DNA from 3 places in the Thalassospira sp. CH_XMU1448-2 genome. Region 3 is predicted to be linked to each of the others. Evidence: predicted binding sites of a transcription regulator. Region 3 holds the regulator's gene; each other region holds the start of a gene.
What was found. The regulator LexA, encoded in region 3, represses DNA repair genes until DNA is damaged. The targets are predictions, from matches to a motif close to ATGTTCTANTTTGGTTC.
Positions count from the first base shown of each region.

Region 1: a site for LexA is predicted at 3,452-3,468, ahead of uvrA (excinuclease ABC subunit UvrA). Genes of this name have one in related genera too.
Region 2: a site for LexA is predicted at 3,135-3,151, ahead of recA (recombinase RecA). Genes of this name have one in related genera too.

Region 1 covers NZ_JAYMEA010000002.1:675,193-682,434, forward strand. The annotation lists gene WA318_RS10470 (hypothetical protein) at 1-571, shown strand, start outside; gene uvrA (excinuclease ABC subunit UvrA) at 613-3,441, opposite strand; gene fbaA (class II fructose-bisphosphate aldolase) at 3,653-4,732, opposite strand; gene WA318_RS10485 (Gfo/Idh/MocA family protein) at 4,753-5,820, opposite strand; gene nagA (N-acetylglucosamine-6-phosphate deacetylase) at 5,866-6,999, opposite strand; gene WA318_RS10495 (SIS domain-containing protein) at 6,999-7,242, opposite strand, start outside.
Region 2 covers NZ_JAYMEA010000003.1:317,968-325,209, reverse strand. The annotation lists gene WA318_RS14020 (PH domain-containing protein) at 1-77, opposite strand, end outside; gene WA318_RS14015 (DMT family transporter) at 274-1,173, shown strand; gene WA318_RS14010 (carboxypeptidase-like regulatory domain-containing protein) at 1,156-1,680, opposite strand; gene WA318_RS14005 (DUF4198 domain-containing protein) at 1,680-2,474, opposite strand; gene nikR (nickel-responsive transcriptional regulator NikR) at 2,573-3,052, shown strand; gene recA (recombinase RecA) at 3,337-4,410, shown strand; gene WA318_RS13990 (NIPSNAP family protein) at 4,516-4,863, shown strand; gene WA318_RS13985 (helix-turn-helix domain-containing protein) at 4,849-5,490, opposite strand; gene WA318_RS13980 (alpha/beta hydrolase family protein) at 6,002-7,054, shown strand.
Region 3 covers NZ_JAYMEA010000002.1:888,251-895,492, reverse strand. The annotation lists gene WA318_RS11520 (ComEC/Rec2 family competence protein) at 1-1,472, shown strand, start outside; gene lexA (transcriptional repressor LexA) at 1,556-2,263, opposite strand; gene moaC (cyclic pyranopterin monophosphate synthase MoaC) at 2,419-2,898, opposite strand; gene trpC (indole-3-glycerol phosphate synthase TrpC) at 2,917-3,714, opposite strand; gene trpD (anthranilate phosphoribosyltransferase) at 3,711-4,745, opposite strand; gene WA318_RS11495 (anthranilate synthase component II) at 4,780-5,352, opposite strand; gene WA318_RS11490 (divergent polysaccharide deacetylase family protein) at 5,624-6,832, shown strand; gene trpE (anthranilate synthase component I) at 6,901-7,242, opposite strand, start outside.

The DNA.
Region 1 (7,242 bases), 210 kb from region 3:
GCACGATCTGAGCGCAGAGATGAAAGATCATCCCAAGTTACCAACCCCCGAAAACGCGATTGAAAAGGCCTTCAACAAAAGCCTTCGGATTGCCGCACTTGCTTTGGCGCTGTCGCCAATCGTTCTGATTTTTGCTGTTCTGATGTTTGTCCAGATCGACACCATCATCAGCACAGGCAATGGCAAATTGTTCGGGTTCAGTTACGACCTGTTGTTCTTTGTTGGCAGCTTCGGTGCCATTGGTGCCCTGACAAGCATGATGATGCGTTTAGGGAAGGACACCCCGTGGGCGGATATGGAACCGTCGTCGGTGTTCTTTAATTTCCTGTTCCGGCCATGCATGGGGTTTTGTTTCGCACTGGTCGTGCTGCTTGCGCTACGCGCCGGGATACTGCCCATACCGCTTGATGAGCTGCATAATCTTGATGACCTCGACCAGATCAGCAATTCCGCCGTGGCCGGACAACAAATGTCGATCGTTCTGGTCTTCGCATTCTTGTCAGGATTTAGTGAACGGCTGAGTACAGCCTTGGTCAAAAGAGTTGAAAACCGGGTAACCAGTGGCGGGTAGGCGATGAAAAAGGGCAGCAAAAACATGCTGCCCTTTAAATATTATTCCAGTCCCAGATGCCGTTTCAGATAACGACCCGTATAGCTACGCTCATTGGCCATGATGGCCTCCGGGGTGCCAGTGCCGACCAACTGACCGCCGCCGTCGCCACCCTCGGGTCCTATATCAATGATCCAGTCAGCCGTTTTGATAACGTCAAGGTTATGTTCGATCACGACCACCGTGTTGCCCTGATCCACAATGGTATGCAGCACCTCAAGCAATTTGCGGATATCGTGGAAATGAAGACCTGTGGTCGGTTCATCGAGAATATAGATCGTCCGTCCTGTCGCGCGTTTTGACAGTTCCTTGGCAAGTTTGACGCGCTGTGCTTCACCACCCGAAAGAGTTGTCGCCTGCTGTCCAAGGTGGATATAGGAAAGACCGACCTGTTTCAGGGTTTCCATCTTGTCACGGATCGAAGGAACAGCCTTGAAGAATTCGGCGCCTTCTTCGACCGTCATATCAAGAACATCAGATATTGATTTGCCTTTAAACGATATTTCCAGTGTCTCGCGGTTGTATCGTTTACCTTTGCACTGATCGCATGTCACATAGACGTCGGGCAAGAAGTGCATTTCGATCTTGATGACGCCGTCACCCTGACAAGCTTCGCAACGACCGCCTTTGACGTTAAACGAGAAACGACCGGGCTTGTAGCCGCGTGTTTTGGCTTCGGGCAACTGTGCGAACCAGTCCCGGATCGGGGTGAAAGCCCCGGTATAGGTCACCGGGTTGGATCGCGGGGTTCTGCCAATCGGGCTTTGATCAATATCGATGATCTTGTCGATAAGTTCGACACCGGCAATGCTGTCATGTGCGCCGGGATGATGACGGGCGTTATGCATCCGTTTTGCCAACGCCTTATACAGCGTTTCGATCACCAGACTGGACTTGCCACCACCGGAAACTCCGGTAACACAGATGAATTTTCCAAGCGGGAAATCAACATCAATGCCCTGAAGGTTGTTGGCCGTGGCCCCCTTGATGGTAATCGCCTTGCCATTTCCTTTGCGACGTTCCTTGGGAACAGCGATCTGTTCGATCCCGACAAGGTATTTCCCCGTCAGGCTGTTGGGGTTCTGCTGGATTTCTTCGGGGGTTCCCTGCGCAACAATACGTCCACCATGGATACCTGCACCCGGGCCCATATCAACGACATAGTCAGCTGCGCGAATAGCATCTTCGTCATGTTCAACGACAAGAACAGTGTTTCCAAGATCACGCAGGCGCTTGAGGGTTTCCAGAAGACGGTCATTGTCGCGCTGATGCAGGCCAATTGAAGGTTCATCAAGGACGTAAAGCACACCTGTGAGGCCCGAGCCGATTTGCGATGCCAGGCGAATACGCTGGCTCTCACCGCCCGAAAGGGTGCCGGACGTGCGCGACATGGAGAGATAATCAAGTCCGACGTCACGCAGGAACCGCAGACGGTCATTGATCTCGCGAAGAATACGCCGGGCGATCTCTGTTTCTTTCTCGTTCAGCTTGCCTTCAAGGCCGATAAACCAGTCACCGGCCTTGGCAATCGAAAGATCGGTGATCTGCGAGATATCAAATCCATCAACCTTTACGGCCAGTGCTTCGGGTTTCAGGCGTTTTCCCGAACAGGTCGGGCAATGTGAAACCATCTGATATTTGGACAGTTCATCACGGGCCCACTGACTGTCAGTTTCGCGCCAGCGACGGGCCATGTTTGGAATAACACCTTCGAACGGGCGAGAAACCTTATAGCTGCGCGACCCGTCATCATAGGTAACGGTGACTTCTTCTTCGCCGGAGCCGTTCAGAATAATGTCCTGAGCTATTTTCGGTAATTTGTCCCAGGCAACATTCGTCTTGAAGCCGAAATGCTTTGCGACCGATTTCAGCGTCTGCAGATAATATTTCGATGTGCTGCTTGCCCAAGGAGCAACAGCGCCATCTTCAAGCGTCTTGCTTTCATCAGGGACAACCAGCATCGGATCAAATTCCATCTGGGTGCCAAGACCATCACAAGCCGGGCAGGCGCCAAAGGGATTATTGAATGAAAACAGGCGGGGTTCGATTTCCTCAATCGTAAAACCGGAAACGGGGCAGGCGAACTTTGCAGAGAAGACAGTGGTTTCCCCAGTCTTGGCGTCTTCGGTCAGGACGATGCCATCGGTCAATTCAAGGGCAGTTTCAAAACTGTCGGCAAGACGGGTGGCGATGCCTTCCTTGACGATCAAACGATCCACCACGACTGAAATATCATGTTTCAGTTTTTTATTGAGTTCGGGGGCCTCGTCGATGTCATACATCTCGCCATCGATTTTGACGCGCTGGAACCCGCGTGAGCGCAGATCACGCAATTCCTTTTTGTATTCGCCCTTACGTCCGCGTACGATCGGAGCAAGAAGGTAAAGACGCGTGCCTTCTTCCATCTCCATCACCCGGTCGACCATCTGCGACACCGTCTGGCTGACAATTGGAAGACCCGTTGCAGGCGAATAGGGGATCCCGATGCGCGCCCACAGAAGACGCATATAGTCATAAATCTCGGTGACGGTACCGACGGTCGAACGCGGATTGCGCGATGTCGTTTTTTGTTCGATCGAAATGGCCGGGGACAAGCCGTCGATATATTCGACATCCGGCTTTTGCATCAATTCAAGGAACTGGCGTGCATAGGCAGACAGGCTTTCGACATAGCGACGCTGACCTTCGGCATAGATCGTGTCGAACGCAAGCGAACTTTTTCCGGATCCCGAAAGGCCGGTAATCACCACCAGAGAATCGCGTGGCAGTTCAACGTCGATGTTCTGAAGATTGTGTTCTTTCGCACCGCGAACCGAAATTTTCGTCAGCATATCGGGCCTTTTGTTCCTGAATTGTTCGGAAAGTGTATAGAGGACGTCAACGCTATACGCAAGCGCACCCCTGACAGCTCCTGTCAGTATTTGTCAGGAGACTGTCATTTCACAATGACCATGGCGATAGAGACACGAAAAAACCCGCCGAACAAGTCCGGCGGGCTTCACAAATCCTGTGACCATTTTGGTCGAACAAGGCTGATCAGGCTTAGCCCTTGGTGACCGAACGACCGGTCGCGCCAAGGTCTTTGAAAGCTTCTTCGAGACGGGCTGCCATCGAAAGTTCAGCTTCGCGAACCCAGACGCGCGGGTCATAGTCTTTTTTGTATGGTTTGTCCGTTTCCGGATCGACCTGATACTTGAAGGCGCGCGCATGGGCTTCGACATATTCACCGACCGGGCGGGAATAGGCGAACTGGGTATCGGTATCGATATTCATCTTGAAAACGCCATAGCTGACGGCTTCTTCGATTTTCTCTTTTTCCGAACCGGAACCGCCATGGAATACGAAGTCCAGAGGACGGTCGCCAAGACCATGCTTCTCGGATACAAATTTCTGGCTTTCCAGAAGAATTTCCGGACGCAGTTTGACGTTGCCCGGTTTATAGACACCGTGCACATTACCGAATGCAGCAGCAACCGAGAAATGGCCGAGCGGCGACAGACGGCGATAGGCCTCTTCAACTTCTTCCGGACGGGTATAAAGACGCGGATCGATCTCGTCACTTGACGTGTCAAGCTCGTGACCAATGCCGTCTTCTTCGCCACCGGTAACGCCCAGTTCGATCTCAAGGCTCATCTCGATGGCGGACATGCGCTTAAGGAAGGTCTCGCAAGTCGACAGGTTGTCTTCAAGCGTTTCTTCCGAAAGATCGAGCATGTGAGAGCTATAAAGCGCCTGACCGGTTTCGGCATAGGCCTTTTCGCTCCATTTCAACATTTCATCGACCCACGGGACGAACTTGCGGTTCGCGTGATCGGTATGCATGACAACAGCGACACCGTAATATTCAGCAAGAAGCTGTGCATGACGGGCAGCCGAAACTGCACCCACGACACGGGCAGCATCAGCGTCCTTGATGCCCTTGCCGGCAAAGAACTGTGCACCACCATTCGAAAGCTGAATGATAATGTCAGAACCGGCATTCGCGGCAGCTTCAAGGGCTGCGTTCATCGTGCTTGATGATGTGATATTAACAGCGGGAAGGGCGTAACCGTCCTGCTTGCAAGCAGCGACAAGGTCACGATAGGCAGCACCGGTAACAACACCGGGTTTAACGGAAGGCATGTGGGTACTCCTCCTGGGGGTCAGAGTAAAACAGGTGCCCCCGTGCGAACCGACTGGTCCGCGGCAAGGGCAATCCGTAAGGAGCCCAATGCATCTTCCATATGCTGCGTCAGGTCAAGATTTTCTGTTATAGACTTTAGGAAAAATTCCTGTTCACGCAGGCACAGACCATCGTGATCGGGTTCGTCATCTGTGCGGATGATTTCATCAACGCGGGTGAATTCGCCGGAACTGTCGGTATCTGCATGATGCAGGCGCAATGCATTTGTCTTGGTGTGGGTATCGATGTCGGCCGATCCGGCTCCTTTTTCTTCGACATCGGTAATCGAGACGCAACCTTTCGGTCCAATGACATCCTTAACAAAGAATGCGGTTTCGCTGATCATCGGACCCCAGCCAGCTTCATACCAGCCAACTGAGCCGTCATCAAAACGTACCTGAAGCTGCCCATAGTTATACATCTCTGGTGCGACATCCTCAGAGAGACGCACACCAATTGCATTGACCGATACCGGCTTTGCGCCGGTCATCAGGCACATGATGTCAAGATAATGAACCCCGCAATCAACAATCGGCGATACGCTGTTAAGCAACCGCTTGTGGGTTTCCCAAAAGGCGCCGCTGCTTTGTTGGTTAAGGTTCATCCGCATGACAAGCGGTTTGCCGAGTGTCTTGGCAATTTCGACGAACTTTTCCCAGGATGGATGATGGCGCAGGATATATCCGATCACCAGTTTCCGATCATGTTTGCGTGCAGATGCGACCACGCGTTCAGCATCTGCGACGGTCGCGGCCAGCGGCTTTTCAATAAAAACATGTGCCCCGGCTTCAAACGCTGCGATGGCGAAATCTGCATGTGTCTCGGTATAGGTATTAATTGAAACCGCATCCGGTTTGGTTTCTGCCAACGCAGTATAGAAATCGGTAAACTGCGGATAGTCGGCAAAACCATCCGGAAGCTTGTTTGCCGGGATTTCGGAACGTGCACAAATGCCGACGATTTCGTATCCATCCAGCGCGTGATAAGCCTTTGCGTGGGACATACCCATATTACCAAGACCAATGACAAGAATACGAACCGGCTTCATTTTATGCCTCCTGAAAACCTGATAAAATATTGATTGTTTTGATTGTTATGCGCCGTTGATCCAGCTGCGGGTTACAGTGTAGCTGTCATCAAACAGAATGATATCGGCCTGATAGCCCGGTGCAATGCGCCCCATCTTGTCATCTAGTTTCAGGAACTCTGCCGGATAAAGGGATGCCATTCTAAGCGCTTCGCCAAGCTCAATACCGATCATCTCGACACAGTTTTTAACCGCACTGATCATATCAAGATCGGAGCCTGCTAGCGTCCCGTTGGCCAAGGCGCAACGCCCATCAGTGGCGATAATTTCCTCACCACCAAGGACAAAGCGTTTTTCAGTTGCGCCAACTGTCGGCATCGCATCCGTCACAAGCATGATCTTGCCTTTTGCCTTGGCTTTAACGGCGATTTTCACAGCGGCAGGATGCACGTGGTAACCATCAACAATCAGTCCACACCAGGTGGTATCATCTGCCATTGCCGCACCGGCAACACCAGGTTCGCGATGGGTAAGGGGGCTCATGGCGTTAAACAGATGGGTAAAGCCACGCATTCCTTCGCCAATTGCCTCCTGAATATCATCATACGTACCTGCAGTGTGCCCGGCGCAAACCAGAACACCTTTGTCTGCAAGCTTCTTTATGGTTCCCTTGGCGGCTTTTTCCGGCGCCATGGTGACCAGAATTCTGCCGTTGGGCAGGCGGGTCAGAAGTTCAATCGCATCATCTTCCATCGGGCGGATGATGTCGGCGGAATGAACGCCTTTACGCTCGACATTCAGGTACGGGCCTTCAAGATGAATACCGACGATACCCGGAACATTTGCATCAATTGCAGCGCTGACGGCCGCAATGGCATCTTCCATCTTGTCTCGATAGTCGGTGATGAGAGTCGGCAGCATCGCAGTGGTACCGAACTTACGATGGGCTTCCATGACGGCGCGCACCCCGTTGATATCGGGTTGATCGTTCAAAAGAACGCCGCCGCCGCCATTAACCTGAACGTCAATCAGGCCGGGGGCCAAAGTTTGGCCCTGACCATCAACGATTTCAATGTCGTTGGGCAGGGCTTTTGCATCGGAAATTGCTTCGATCTTGCCGTTACGCACGATGACCGCTTTTCCGTCGAGAAATTCTGTCCCGTCGAAAATGCGGGCATTGGTAATGGCAAAGCTGGTCATTAGTGGGTCTCCGTCACTTTCGAAAGGTGCGGCGGCGCATCGGGGTTGCAGCCACGAGCCAAAGCCACATTTTCCGCCAGAGTGTAGAATGTCTGGATCATGGCAATCGGCGCCAGTAACGGGTGGATATCCTCGACCACCGGGAGGTGACCCTTGATATCGGCATAGCCCGTCTCTGCGGCAAACAGATTGTCTGTTTTTGCCCGCATCTCGGAAAGGAAATCCTCGACGCTGTCACGTGAC
Region 2 (7,242 bases), on a different contig from region 3:
ACTTCACCGTCATGAAGGTATCGGCGAATTCCCTTGAACGGTTTACCGTTGCTGTCTTTTTGTCGGGCCTTGGTCATGCTTGGATCCTTACATGCGTGATTTCATGAACATACGATGCATGCAGAAATTCGCAAGAAGTTGCGACCGCGATGCCGTTAGCCCCGATAATTCAGATTGCAAACGCCCCCGAATTTGCGCTTATGGATAGCTGGCCACCAACGCCCGAAGCCGGTCAAAAGTCCGGTATGATATAAATGACAGGAAACGCGCCCCATGATCCCCCTGTTTGGTGAGGCAGCCGCCTTTACCGCCGCCCTGTGCTGGGCAACATCAAGCATGATCTTTTCCAATATTGGCGGCAAGGCCGGGGCCCAGACGGTCAATCGCGGGCGGTTGGCCTGTTCGATTTTCTGTCTGACGATTTTGCATTTGCTGCTTGAAGGATCCCCCTGGCCTGCGGCCGTAAGTTGGGAACAGCTTGGCTGGCTCAGCCTGTCTTCCATTGTCGGGCTTGTTATCGGGGACGCCATGCTGTTTCAGGCCTTTGTCCTGATCGGGGCGCGGCTTTCGATGTTGTTGATGTCGACCGTGCCGATCATGGGGGCAGTTCTGGCATGGTTGCTGTTTGACGAAACTCTGCGCCCGATTGAAATTGCGGGCATCGCCTTTGGCGTCAGTGGTGTTCTGATTGTTATTCTTGGTAAAAAGGGGCGACCTGTCGGCCTCGGCAGGCGCAACTATGTTCTGGGGATTTTGTTCGGGCTTGGCGGGGCGATCGGGCAGGTCGCCAATCTGATCACCGCGAAATATGCATTGATTGATGGCTATTCCGCCTTGTCAGCGACCTGGATCAGAACGCTGGTTGCCGTCATTGTCATGTGGGGCATTGCCATCCTTTTGGGTCGGGTGCGACGGACCGTTACTGCCTGTATTGCACCTGATGTTGGCAAGTGGTTGCTGCTTGGGGCGTTAATCGGGCCTGCTATCGGGGTGTGGCTGTCGATGGCGGCGGTTCAGAATGCCAATGTCGGGATTGCCTCGACATTGATGGCTTTGCCGCCAGTCTTGCTGATCGTCTATGAAGGACTGGTCATGCGCAAGCCGGTCGGCTGGCAGGCCGTTGCTGGAACCTGCCTTGCCTTTGCCGGTGTTGCACTATTGTTCATGCATTGACAGTTTTTTCCAGGCATGTTGGCGCCAGATCAGCAAGCCGCCAAACAGGTTGGCCAAAAGGCTTAACCCGAACAGGATATCTGCCCAAAGGGGCAGGTCAAACAGCGCAGAGGTGCCTTGCATTGCATTGGATGATGCATGTTCGGTTTGTTCGGGGTTCGGTGCGCTGTCCGGCTGATGGCTGAGTTGCACGATATGCCCCATGCCGTCAGCGACCTTTAAGTGCCATTTCCCGGCGGGACCGTCCGTTTCTGAGGCGGGGTCTACGGCAAAGGCGAAATGGCCGGTCCGGTCTGTACGCGCCTTTTGCCAGATTTTCCCGTCCGGAGCGGTAATAACAATTTCGGCAAAAGCCATCGGGCTTCCGTCGGTATAGCCAAAGCGATAGCGAACCGTCGTATTGCTATCGACCAGCTGCCATCCAGCCCCATGGGCAAAAGCATCTTCTGGTCCGGCAAAAAGCAGGACCAGAAGAACTGGCAGCCATCGAAGAGGGCGTGCGAACATTATTCCTGACCATCCACATAGAAGCTCAGCGTGGCACGCAGGTTGTGAACCCGAACATCTTCTTGCGGGTCGGAAACGTCGGCTGCCACACGAACAACCCAAAGACCCGGTGACGAAATGCGGACTTTGGCAATTGCACTGCCGCGCTCGTCGGTGAGTGTTTCACTGTAATAGGCCCAGGATGACGGGGTATCGGTGAACCCGGCATAGGTCGCAAGAACAGTTGTCGTTAAAGGGTGGCCATCCAGCAGAATTTGAAACTCGGCATCGGCCCCGATTGCGGTTTTGCGCGGATCGGCAAGCGGCACGATTTCAAGTTTGTCACCAAGTGATGCGGTGATGAGGCCGTTATCTTGTGACCAGCCAACCAGGTGTTTGGCGAATTTTTCATACCGCGTTGATGTGATTGCATCGGCATGCTGATCAAGCCCGCCTTCAAGCCAGCCGTCAGGCGTTTGCGACCACACGACCGGAAGGCGATGGCTATGGAGCCAAGCTGATTGATCAGGATAGGTAAAGGACGCCACAAGATTGGGGGCATCGGGGTTTGTGACCACTTCAAGGTCGGTTTTTCCCGCTGGTGTGATCAGTTGGGCGCGCACATGGCTGGTGGCTTCGGCCTCTTCGGGAATGCCGAACTGATGGGTCGAATCCATCGTCAGGACCGCACTGCTGCCGGGGGCGACATCTGTCTGGCTCGTGCTGGCAATGAATTCATGGGCTGCCGCTGCACTGCCCAAAAGGCATCCGGTCGCACCAATTATCAGGGCGCGTGCGAACTTTGATTGAAACATCTGCTATCCTTTGGGAAATTAGGTCTGTAAAACAGGTGGTATGAATTTTTCAAAATTGTTCATACATGTCAAGACGATGATTCTGAAAGGGAATTGCCATGACCCGCGTGACGGTATCGATTGAAGACGATCTGATGGAGGCCTTTGACGCCTTCCTCGAAGGCCGTGGCTATACCAATCGGTCCGAAGGGTTCCGCGATCTGATCCGGGAAAAGCTTCAGAACACCAAGCTCAACGAGGATGCCGACGGCGTCGGTATCGCCGTTCTGAATTATGTCTATGACCATGAAGAACGCATGCTGGCATCCCGTCTGATGAGTACCCAGCATGAACACCACAACCTGACGGTCTCGACGGTGCATTTCCACATTGATCACGATACCTGTCTTGAAAGCGTGACCCTGCGTGGTGCGTTATCGGAAATTCGGACCTTCGCCGACAAGGTTCTTGCCCAGCCCGGTGTCCGTCACGGACAGCTTTATACGGTTCCGGGCGAACTGCATGTTGAAACCCATCATCATGGCAATGATCATCATGGTCATGCGCATAAGCACGAACACCTGAAAATCACCAACTAAAGCCAGGTTTATTATCCGGAAATGCTGCACCCCGACCGAATTCTGGTCGGGGTTTTTGATTCTGGCGATAAATTCTGGCATCGAAGAGAAAAAGAACAAACTTGCAACATCCGATTTTTTATGAGAGTGTTCGCATTATGTTCTCAAACGTTCTGCTGACGTGAACAGGGAAAACAGTCTGTCTGGGCAGCAGGTTCTTCAAGCGGTGGCGTTCCGCATTATAGGTCCGGGGAACCGCCTGCGTTGCATCCTACCCGGCCCTGTGGAATAAGAGAGTTCGAGCAATGATTCAGACCGCGCTGCATTTGGTGGATAAGGATACTATGGATAAGCAGAAGGCACTCGAAGCCGCCCTTGGGCAGATCGAACGGGCATTTGGCAAAGGTTCGATCATGAAGCTGGGTCAGCGGGATAGCGCCGTTGACATTTCAGCCATTTCGACCGGTTCACTCGGTCTTGATATCGGTCTTGGGATCGGCGGTTTGCCGCGTGGCCGTATCGTTGAAATTTATGGTCCGGAAAGTTCGGGTAAAACCACGCTGGCCCTGCACACCATTGCCGAGGCGCAAAAACTTGGCGGGACCTGTGCCTTTGTCGATGCGGAACACGCGCTTGACCCGGGCTATGCCCGCAAGCTGGGTGTGAATACCGACGAACTTCTGATCTCGCAGCCTGATGCCGGTGAACAGGCTCTTGAGATTGCCGACACGCTGGTCCGTTCCGGGGCGATTGATGTTCTGGTCGTTGACTCGGTTGCTGCCCTCGTACCGCGTGCCGAGCTTGAAGGCGAGATGGGCGACACCCATGTTGGTCTGCAGGCCCGCCTGATGAGCCAGGCCTTGCGTAAACTGACCAGCTCGGTTTCGCGGTCGAACTGTATGGTGATCTTCATCAACCAGATCCGTATGAAGATCGGTGTGATGTTTGGCAGCCCGGAAACCACCACCGGTGGTAACGCGCTTAAATTCTATGCCTCGGTTCGTCTTGATATCCGCCGTATCGGCCAGATCAAGGATCGTGACGAGGTCGTTGGTAACCAGACCCGCGTCAAGGTCGTCAAAAACAAGATGGCACCGCCCTTCAAGCAGGTCGAATTTGACATCATGTATGGCGAAGGCGTCTCCAAGATGGGCGAAATCCTTGATCTTGGTGTTAAAGCCGGGATTGTCGAGAAGTCGGGTTCATGGTTCTCCTATAACTCGACCCGGATCGGTCAGGGCCGCGAGAATGCCAAGACCTTCCTGCGCGAGAATCCGGAAATGACCCAGGAAATCGAAAAGAGCATTCGCGAGAGTGCCGGTCTGATTGCCGAAAGCATGACCAATATGAGCGAAGATGAACCGGTCAATGACGATTGATCGAGCTGGTTTTTCAGCTTAGTTTTCCAAAGGACGGGCCGTGATTGCGGTCCGTCCTTTTGCTTTTGGACGTTAACATAGCTGCCACCGGTCAGGAGCCCCGCCATGATCACCTGCTATCTGAAATATATCATCGACAGCCATAAAATCCCCGAGTTCGAGGAATATGCCAAACGCTGGATTCCCATCGTCAACCGCATGGGCGGCACGCATCATGGCTATTTCCTGCCCCACGAAGGGGCCAGTAATGTCGCCTATGCGTTGTTCAGCTTTCCGAGCCTTGCCGAATATGAAGATTATCGAACTCGCATGGCTGATGACGGGGAATGTCAGGAAGTCCTGAATATGGAAGTTCGGAACCGCTCGATCATTTCCTATGAGCGCAGCTTCATGCGCCCGGTAATGGCTGACGACGGTAAAAAGGGATACCCTACAGGGTCAGTCAGCTTGTGACTGTTGTTGCCACTGGCTGGGCGTCTTGCCAGTAATGCGCAGAAATTCCCGATTGAAGTTTGACTTGGTGTTAAAGCCACTCGAAAGCATGGCCGTTGTCACATTCTGACCGCGGCCAAGTTCGTTGCAGGCATGTTCGATCCGGAATTTGTTGATATAGCGCGATACGTTTTCACCGGTCGTGGCGTTGATCGCGGCCGAAATCTGCTTTAGCGGTATACCCATACGCCGCGAAATGCGCGCAAGTGTCAAATCCGGGTCGAGATAAAGCCGCTGCCCCACCAATAAATCCTCAAGCTGGATCATTGTGGATTTGTGTTCTGTGATGTCGACGTTTCGGGGAATGTGGCTGGATGCCGGATTTTCCGGCGGATCGTTTGTATCGATATCAATTGCAATATCCGGGGAAAGACACAGAAAGCCGATGGTGAGCAGAGCCATCGAAGATGTGACACTTAAAATGACACCGACAATCTGATCATTTCCGCCTGTCTTTGCGGCAATGATCATAACGTCACTTATGGCAGAAGCGATTAATGCCAACGCGATGAAACGCCAAACCAGTGATGGTATGTGGCCCGAGGCCAGTCGCATATGTGCAAAATCGCCAGCTTGGCGATGAAGCATGACCAAGATCGCGCATCCATACCCTACAAAAAGACTGCAAAGTACCACATCAATGATTGCAGGCAAAAAAAGCACGCACAGTAAAACAACGGCCGGTACCAGAAAATGCAACCAGTCCCGGCTATGCAGTCGGATACGGATACTGGCTTCGACAAATGCAATCCATGCCAGGGCGGGAATTACCGACGCAGTAACGGGTTGAAGCCACCTTAGACTGGTGAAGCCATAATATTGCACAGTCCCAACCAAAACACTTTGCCCTGCAGACGCAAGCAGGAGCGCCATAAGCATCTTGGGGGTTTTTCCCCCCACGGCCGCGCGGACAAAAAGAAAAACCAGAACCAGGGCAACAATGATTGGGACAGGAAGGACAAGCATCGGACAGTCAGTTCCCGACAAAAGGTATCAAAACCGGTTTTGATACGTTCACAAACCCGTTCGAGGACGCAGGAAATTCTAGTTTGCGCCAGAAGGTTCCCACAAGCTTAAACTGCGAACAAGGAACCTGATCATGAAACTTAATTATGTCGTCGTCCTGCTTTCCCATCTTCTGGTGGCGGGTTTGTCCCCATCGTTTGTTCACGCAAAACAGCAATCAGATTACCCCGGATATGATCGGTTCGATGTGCGGGCAGCCCATCGTTCCATGCCATTGGCAGCCTCAGTCTGGTACCCCGCTGATACCTTCATTTATCGTGCTCCTGTTGGCGGGAACGTCATCTGGAAAGGTACGGATGCTTATATTGGTGCTGCAATTGCGCCGGGACGCCATCCCCTGATCCTTCTGTCCCACGGTTCAGGAGGAAATATGGACGGGCTTGGCTGGCTGTCTTCACAATTGGCTTTGCGCGGGGCGATCGTTGTTGCGCTAAACCATCCAGGTACAACATCGGGGGACTCTTCGCCCCGACGGACGCCATTTATAGGTGAACGTGCTGAAGATATCAGTGCCACTCTTGATCAGATACTCTCCAATCCGGCTTTTGCCCCGTACATTGATCCTCGGAATATCGCGGGAATCGGGTTTTCTTTAGGGGGGACGACGGTGCTGAGTCTTTCCGGGGTGCAGTTCGATCAGGCGCTTTATGCTCAATATTGTAAAAGACTTGGTGATGCGGCGCAGGATTGTGACTTTTTGCGCAAAGGCGGTGTCGATGTCGATCATTTGCCAAATGACTTCGCCGCTTCGAAGCCGGACGACCGGATCAAACGCATCGTCGCAATCGAACCGGGCATGGGGTTTGCAGCCACGCAGGCCAGCCTGTCGAATGTAAGCAATGCCATATTGTTTGTTGGCCTTGGTGATGAAGACAGGTGGGTGGCTACCGACTTTGGCCCTTCGGGCAGCAATCTGGTTGCACGGATCAAAAACGCATCCTCGGCAATCTTTGCACCGGCAAATCACCTGACGTTTCTTGCGGAATGTGTGCCGGGGGCGGTTGAACTTCTGAAAGAAGAAGGAAGCGATCCAATTTGCTCTGATCCTCCGGGCACAGACCGTGGCCAGATTCATCAAAGGATTGTTACAACGATTGCTGAATTCCTGAACCTGCCGGGGTCCTGAATTCGGGAAAGCTTCAAGGAAAAAGGAGGACCAATATGTCCTCTTTTTTTCCCTGCCTCAAAATGATCACGATTGGTCAAGGGGCCCGGAAATAAAAGGGTTGAGGCTGCCTTAATTGTTTCAAATCAGGCAATTGGCGTGAGTTGCGGGAACATCACCCGTTTCTTCCCGTTTTGAGTGTTGTGAAA
Region 3 (7,242 bases):
CGCGTCAGTCTGTTTCTCAAACGATCAGCCACTATCTGAGTGCTCCCGAAGCCGGAATAGCCAAGGCACTTATCATTGGTGAACGGGGTGAAGTCACCCCCGATATAACCGAAGACTTACGGAAGTCGGGGCTTGCCCATCTTTTGGCGATTTCCGGACTGCATATGGGATTGTTGTGTGGAACGGTGTTTTTTCTGTTCCGGTTTTGCCTGGCTGCTATTCCACGCATTGCATTGCGCTATCCGATAAAAAAATGGGCGGCGGTAGTTGCTGCCTTGTCAGGGCTGATTTATCTTGGATTGTCCGGGGCAACAGTGCCCACGCAACGTGCCTTTATCATGTTGCTGGTTGTCTGGATCGCCTTGTTGCTTGATCGCCGCGCCATTTCGTTACGCTTGGTCGGTGTTGCGGCTATTGTCGTTTTGATCTTGCGTCCCGATGCCGTTCTGGGGGCCAGCTTTCAGCTGTCCTTTGCTGCTGTTGGTGCGTTGGTGGCGTTCTATGACGGGCCCGGCCGTCGATGGCTTGATCGTCAGGGTATGAGCCCCTGGTATGTCCGTATCGTGATCTATATCGCTGGATTGCTGGTCACCGGCATCATTGTTACAGCAGTGACGGCACCGATAATCGGGTTCCATTTCGGACGCATTTCGATGCTGGGGATTGTTGCCAACCTGATTGCCATCCCGGTGATGGCATTCTGGGTGATGCCGTTGATCGTTGCGACACTTATATTGATCCCGGTCGGGCTGGGCGGTGTCACACTTGCCTTGATGAAACCCGGGCTTGCCGTCCTGATCAGGACGGCCTCCATCGTCGCCGATCAGGAATGGGGGCTTTGGTACGTTTCGGGGCTGAGCTTTATCGCAGTTTCCTGCTTGTTGCTGGCACTTTCCTGGGCGATGATCTGGCGTGACAGGGCCGCCATTATTCTGGGTGTCCCGCTTTTACTGATTGCTGTGTTTGCGCAATGGCAACATCAAAGCCCGAATATTCTGGTGTCAGGTGATCGTGAAAACTGGGCTGTCTTCGATCCGGATGACGGTGTCCTTTATATTCCCGACGGGCTTGGTGAGTTTCAAAAATCGGTCTGGATGAGCCGCTTCGGCATGCGACGTGAGGATGAAGACCGCTACGTCAAAACCTGTGATACGGATCCGTGTCTGGTCGGGATTGGCGCGGACAGTGCCAAGACAAACATCATCATTGCAAGCAAGCTTCTCAACCCGTTTTATGCCTGTCGGAATGCCGAGATTGTCATCAGTCTGACAACAGATCTGCCAAGGCAAAGCTGTCAGGATGCCGGGGCGCAGCACATGATTGATGACGATGTCTTGTGGTGGCAAGGTGGCGTGGCGTTAAGCGCAGGCAGCAAAGATAGCGATGAAATATCACTGCAAACAGTGCGCGCAACATCCGGACACTGGCCTTGGGTCATCGTCGCGCAAAAGGCGGGACGTGCAGCGCGATGAAACAGTTCTTCGAAGTTAAAAAAAACGCCCGGATGCATCGCACACCGGGCGGTTTTCAAAAGCTGTATGGGAATGGACGGTGATCAGTATTGGCGCAGCAAGCCAACCAGACGTCCCTGAATGCGCACGCGGTCCGGTGACAGCGCACGGGTTTCATAGCGCGCATTGGCCGGTTCAAGCAGAACCTCGCCGCGGCCACGTTTAAGACGCTTGAGCGTGGCTTCGCTGTCATCGACAAGGGCGACGACAATCGTGCCATCATGGGCCTGTTCGCAACGCTGGATCAGCACCGTGTCGCCATCAAGAATACCGGCTTCGATCATGGAATCACCCGATACCTCAAGCGCATAGTGATCACCAGAACCAAGAAGGGCTGCCGGGACCTGCACCATGGTGCTTTGATCGCGCAGCGCCTCGATCGGGGTACCTGCGGCAATCCGACCATAAAGCGGTAGTGAAATGGCTTCTCCGGCCTCGGAAAACGCGGTTGGGACGGTTGCCGGACGGTGCGATGCCTTTCGCGCACTGGCAATGGATGTGACATTGTTTGGCGTTTCAGGTGCCTCGTCGTCACTGTTTTCCGGAAGCCGGATGACTTCCAGTGCACGGGCACGATGGGCGAGGCGACGGATAAAGCCGCGTTCCTCAAGCCCGGTGATCAGCCGATGAATGCCTGATTTGGATTTAAGGTTCAGGGCCTCTTTCATTTCATCGAAAGAGGGCGAGATACCGTGATCGCGAAGGTAATTGTCAATATAGACCAGCAACTCATATTGCTTGCGCGTCAGCATGATATTTCCCGAACCTGTAGCAAGAACAAAAAGGATACACAGATGTTCTACTTTAGTTCTTTTGCGCGGTCAAGCACCTGCGCATAAAAAGCACAGGACGGATGTCAGAAACGCGAAACAATGTCCTGAAACAGAAGGAAACCGGGGGAGCCCGATCAGTCGGCGATATAGGTGCCGGACTTTCCGCCTTCCTTGCGGGTGACACGAATATCTGTGATCTGCATCGCCTTATCGACCGCCTTGCACATATCGAAGACGGTCAGGGCCGCAACAGTGGCAGCTGTAAGCGCCTCCATCTCGACACCGGTCTTGCCGGTGGTCTTGCAGGTTGCCGTAATATCGACCCCGTCAATATCATCGGCCAGTTCAAGATCAACCGTTACCGAAGTCAGGGGAAGAGGATGGCACAGCGGGATCAGATCAGGAGTCTTTTTCGCCCCCATGATCCCGGCAAGCTGGGCAATGCCAAGAACATCGCCCTTTTTATGGCCGCGATCCGCAATCAGCTGTGCTGTTTGCGCAGACATCAGTACACGTGCCTTGGCAATGGCAATTCGGGTGGTATCGGCCTTGGTCGAGATATCGACCATGACGGCGTTACCACCTGCATCAATATGCGAAAGCTTGTCTGCCATTATTCTGTCTGTCGCCAATCAGGCCGCAAGGCCAAGAAGATTACGGGTTGCTGCGGTCACGTCATCCTGACGCATCAGGCTTTCACCAATCAGGAAGCATTGCGCGCCGACCCTAGACATGCGTGCAAGGTCTTCCGGGGTAAACAAGCCGCTTTCAGCCACCAGCAAACGGTCGTTATCAACCATGCCAGCCAGTTCTTCGGTCGTGGTCAGCGAAATTTCCATGGTCTTGAGGTTGCGGTTATTAATCCCGACCAGTCGTGATTTCAGTTTCAGCGCGCGTTCAAGTTCCGGTGCATTGTGAACTTCGATCAGAACATCCATGCCAAGGCTGTGCGCGGCATCTTCAAGTTCAGCCGCCAAGCCATCATCAAGGGCCGCCATGATCAAAAGGATACAATCAGCACCAAGCGCACGTGCTTCGGTGATCTGATAGGGATCAACCATGAAATCCTTACGCAATGCCGGAAGGTCAACAGCCGCACGTGCCGCCACCAGATAACTATCATCGCCCTGGAAATAGGGGACGTCAGTCAGAACAGAAAGACAGCTTGCCCCGCCAGCCTGATAGGCTTTTGCGAGTTCCGGTGGATTGAAATCCGGGCGGATCAGACCTTTGGACGGTGATGCTTTCTTGATTTCGGCGATCAGGCCGTAACGACCGTTCGCAACACTGGTTTCAAGGGCATTGATAAAGCCGCGCGGTGCTGACTGTGCCTTTGCTTCTGCTTCAAGCGTGCCAAGGGTTTTGCGCGCCTTGCAGGCTGCGACATGGTCACGTTTGTCGTCACAGATTTTTTGAAGAACGTCACTCACGCTGCGTTTCCTTCGTTGGTAATGGTAACAAGGCCCTGCAGCGTCTCTGCAGCCTTGCCACTGTCAATCGCATCGGACGCCTTTTTAATACCCTCGGCAAGATCGCTAGCAATCCCGGTAACCACAAGGGCCGCACCGGCATTCATCAGAACGATGTCGCGATAAGCGCCTTTTTTCGCCGCCAGAAGATCAGTAATAGCCTTGGCATTCACATCGGCATCCCCCCCCTTGAGATCCTCAAGAGTAGCCGTTTCAAAGCCGAAATCACCCGGTGAAATTTCAAAGGTCGTGACATTGCCGTTTTTGACTTCGGCAACAAAGGTCGGACCGGTGGTCGAGATTTCATCAAGTCCGCTATGGCCGTGAACGACCCAAGCATGTACCGATCCCAGACGGTTCAGCACATGGGCAACCGGTTCTACCCAGTCCTTGGCAAAAACGCCAAGGACCTGGCGTTTGGTCTTTGCCGGGTTGGCAAGCGGGCCAAGCAGGTTAAAGATCGTGCGGGTCCCCATTTCAACACGGGTCGGCATCACATGGCGCATTGCCGAATGGTGGCGGGTTGCCATCATAAAACACAGGCCGATCTCGCGAAGCGCCTTTTCCAGAAGCTTCATATCGGCATCAAGATTGACGCCAAGCGCCATCAATACATCCGCAGAACCCGATTTCGACGAAGCAGCACGGTTGCCATGCTTGGCAACAACAGCACCAGCCGCCGCCGCAACAATGGCGGCACCAGTCGAAATATTGAAGGTGCCACTGCCATCTCCACCCGTCCCGCAGGTATCAACTGCATTGTCAGGCGCAACGATGCCGGTTGCCTTTTCACGCATGACGCGTGCTGCGCCGGTGATTTCGTCAACCGTTTCACCGCGAATACGCAAACCCATCAGGAAAGCCCCCATCTGGGACGGGGTTGCCTGACCCGACATCAGCACATTGAAAGCCTGTTCGGCCATGCTTTCGGTCAGTTTTTCACCATCTGCGACTTTGGCCAGAATTGGCTTCAGATCATTATCAGTCGACATTCGGGTTTCCTCGGTTTGCGGTCCGGTGCGTTTGTCAGGCGCCGGTATAGTCGATAAAATTCTTTAACAATGCGTGCCCATGTTCCGATGCAATGCTTTCGGGATGGAACTGAACGCCATGAATCTGATGGGTTTTATGACGGACACCCATGATCAGACCATCTTCGCTTTCGGCGGTGATTTCAAGACTGTCGGGCAAAGTTTCGCGTTCGATCACCAAAGAATGATAGCGCGTTGCCTCAAACGGGCTTGGAAGACCGGCAAAGACACTGGTACCGGAATGTTTCATCGCATCGGTCTTGCCATGCATGCAATGGGGCGCACGGACAACCTTGCCGCCAAATGCCTGACCAATTGATTGATGGCCAAGGCACACGCCAAGAAGCTTGACCTTGCCAGCCGCAGCCTTGATCAAATCAAGACAGATACCTGCACGTTCCGGGTCACAAGGACCGGGCGAAATCACGATGCCCTCGGGCTTCATGGCAAGGGCCGCATCCACGGTGATCTTATCGTTGCGGCGTACTTCAACCTCGGGGCCGAGTTCGCGCAAATAATGCCACAAATTGAATGTGAAGCTGTCGTAATTATCGATGAGTAGATACATCGGAAGAAGCGCCTGTGCACATTAAGGTCGGCAGAGAATAAACGCCCTTGCCGCTACGTCAAGCGGAAGCAGAGTAAGGGTTTTCTCCTATGGCAGGTTGTCCGGTGATGCGCAGGTCCGGTCTCTTAACGGGGCGCTAACCAGAACCGTTTTAAAAACATTAAAACAACTGCCGACATGATCGGTCTATAATCACCATATGGGATGGAGCTGTATGCTATAATGTACAGCGCCTACGAGCGACCCACCAAACGATACTGGAGACCACCGCGTGGCACGCCGGGCAACGACCACCAAACGTAAAAAGGTGGCACCCAAGAAATCCAACCGCCAAAAGACTGCATCGAAAAAGAAATCGGGCGGTATCGGCCGTCTGATGCTGGGCGGTGCATTTGTTGCAGGTACTCTTTCTGCCATGATTGCCGTGGGCAGCATGCTTGAACTTGATCGCGCATCTGACGAATTCGGTCGGGCATCGGATCAACGCGCTCCTGATTACGCATTGGCCGAGCCGGAACAAAAACCGATGCTGCGCAAGGATTATCAGTTACCCGATAATCCGCCGCCCATGCAGGGACGCACCGGTTATCTGATTGATGAAAATGGCCGCACCACCGCAAATCAGGGGCAGGACGGACAGAACCTTTCGGATTTTGTCGGAACACCACAATCCAAACCCAAAGGCGACATTCTTCCGGGGGATAGTGGCAATGACGGACCCGCAATAACGGTCGGGCCGTCTGACAAGGATGCGCCCTGGCGTAAATTTGCGGCCCTGGCACCTGATGCCGGATCAAAGCCGGTCATTGCCATTGTCATCGATGATGCCGGGCTTGATCAGCCTCGCACGGCAAAAACCGTGGAACTTCCCGGGCCGATTACGATTTCCTATCTGCCTTATGCGCGCGATTTGCAGCCACAGGTCAATGCCGCACGCAAGGCCGGGCATGAGGTGATGTTACATATGCCAATGGAACCGTCATCGGCCACAGTTGATCCGGGACCACATGCGTTGTTGGCGACCTATGACCGACAGAAGATCGTCAACGAAATGAACTGGATGCTTGATCGCTTTGACGGATATGTCGGGGTGAACAACCATATGGGCAGCAAATTCACATCCGATCCGGAACGCATGCGGATTGTGATGGAAGTGATGAAGTCTCGCGGACTTCTGTTCCTTGATTCCCGCACCAGTGCTGCATCTGTCGGGTATTCGACGGCCAGCAAGTTCGGTGTTCCGGCAATTACGCGTGATGTCTTTATCGACGATGCCGACGATGCAGCCAAAATTGCCGATATGCTGGCCCGCACCGAACGTGTCGCCGCCAAACAGGGCTATGCCATTGCCATCGGTCATCCCCGTGATCTGACGATCAGTGCCTTGCGCAAGTGGATTCCGGAAATTGAAGCGCGCGGATTTGTTCTGGTGCCTGTGTCGGATATCTTGCGACGCTCGTCACGGAGTGTGACTGGATAAACCGATACCTGCTGTTCCAGGCTGATGCAACAAGGGCCGCAGTGATACGCGGCCCTTTGTTTATTGTTTCAGGAGAAGCGATATGCTTCGCGGGCCGCGGCCATCAATGCACCGGCCTTGTTGCGGCATTCCTTGTGCTCCAGTTCCGGTTTGCTATCAACGACGATACCGGCACCGGCCTGAATGTGAATTTTCTCGTCCTTGATCACGGCTGTACGCAGGGCGATGCAGGTATCCATCGACCCATCAGCCGAGATATAGCCGATACACCCGGCATAGATCCCGCGACGCACCGATTCCAGTTCATCAATGATTTCCATCGCGCGTACTTTTGGTGCACCTGAAACCGTCCCGGCGGGGAAACCTGCCTTAAGGGCATCCATGGCATCGTATTTCTCGTCGATTTGCCC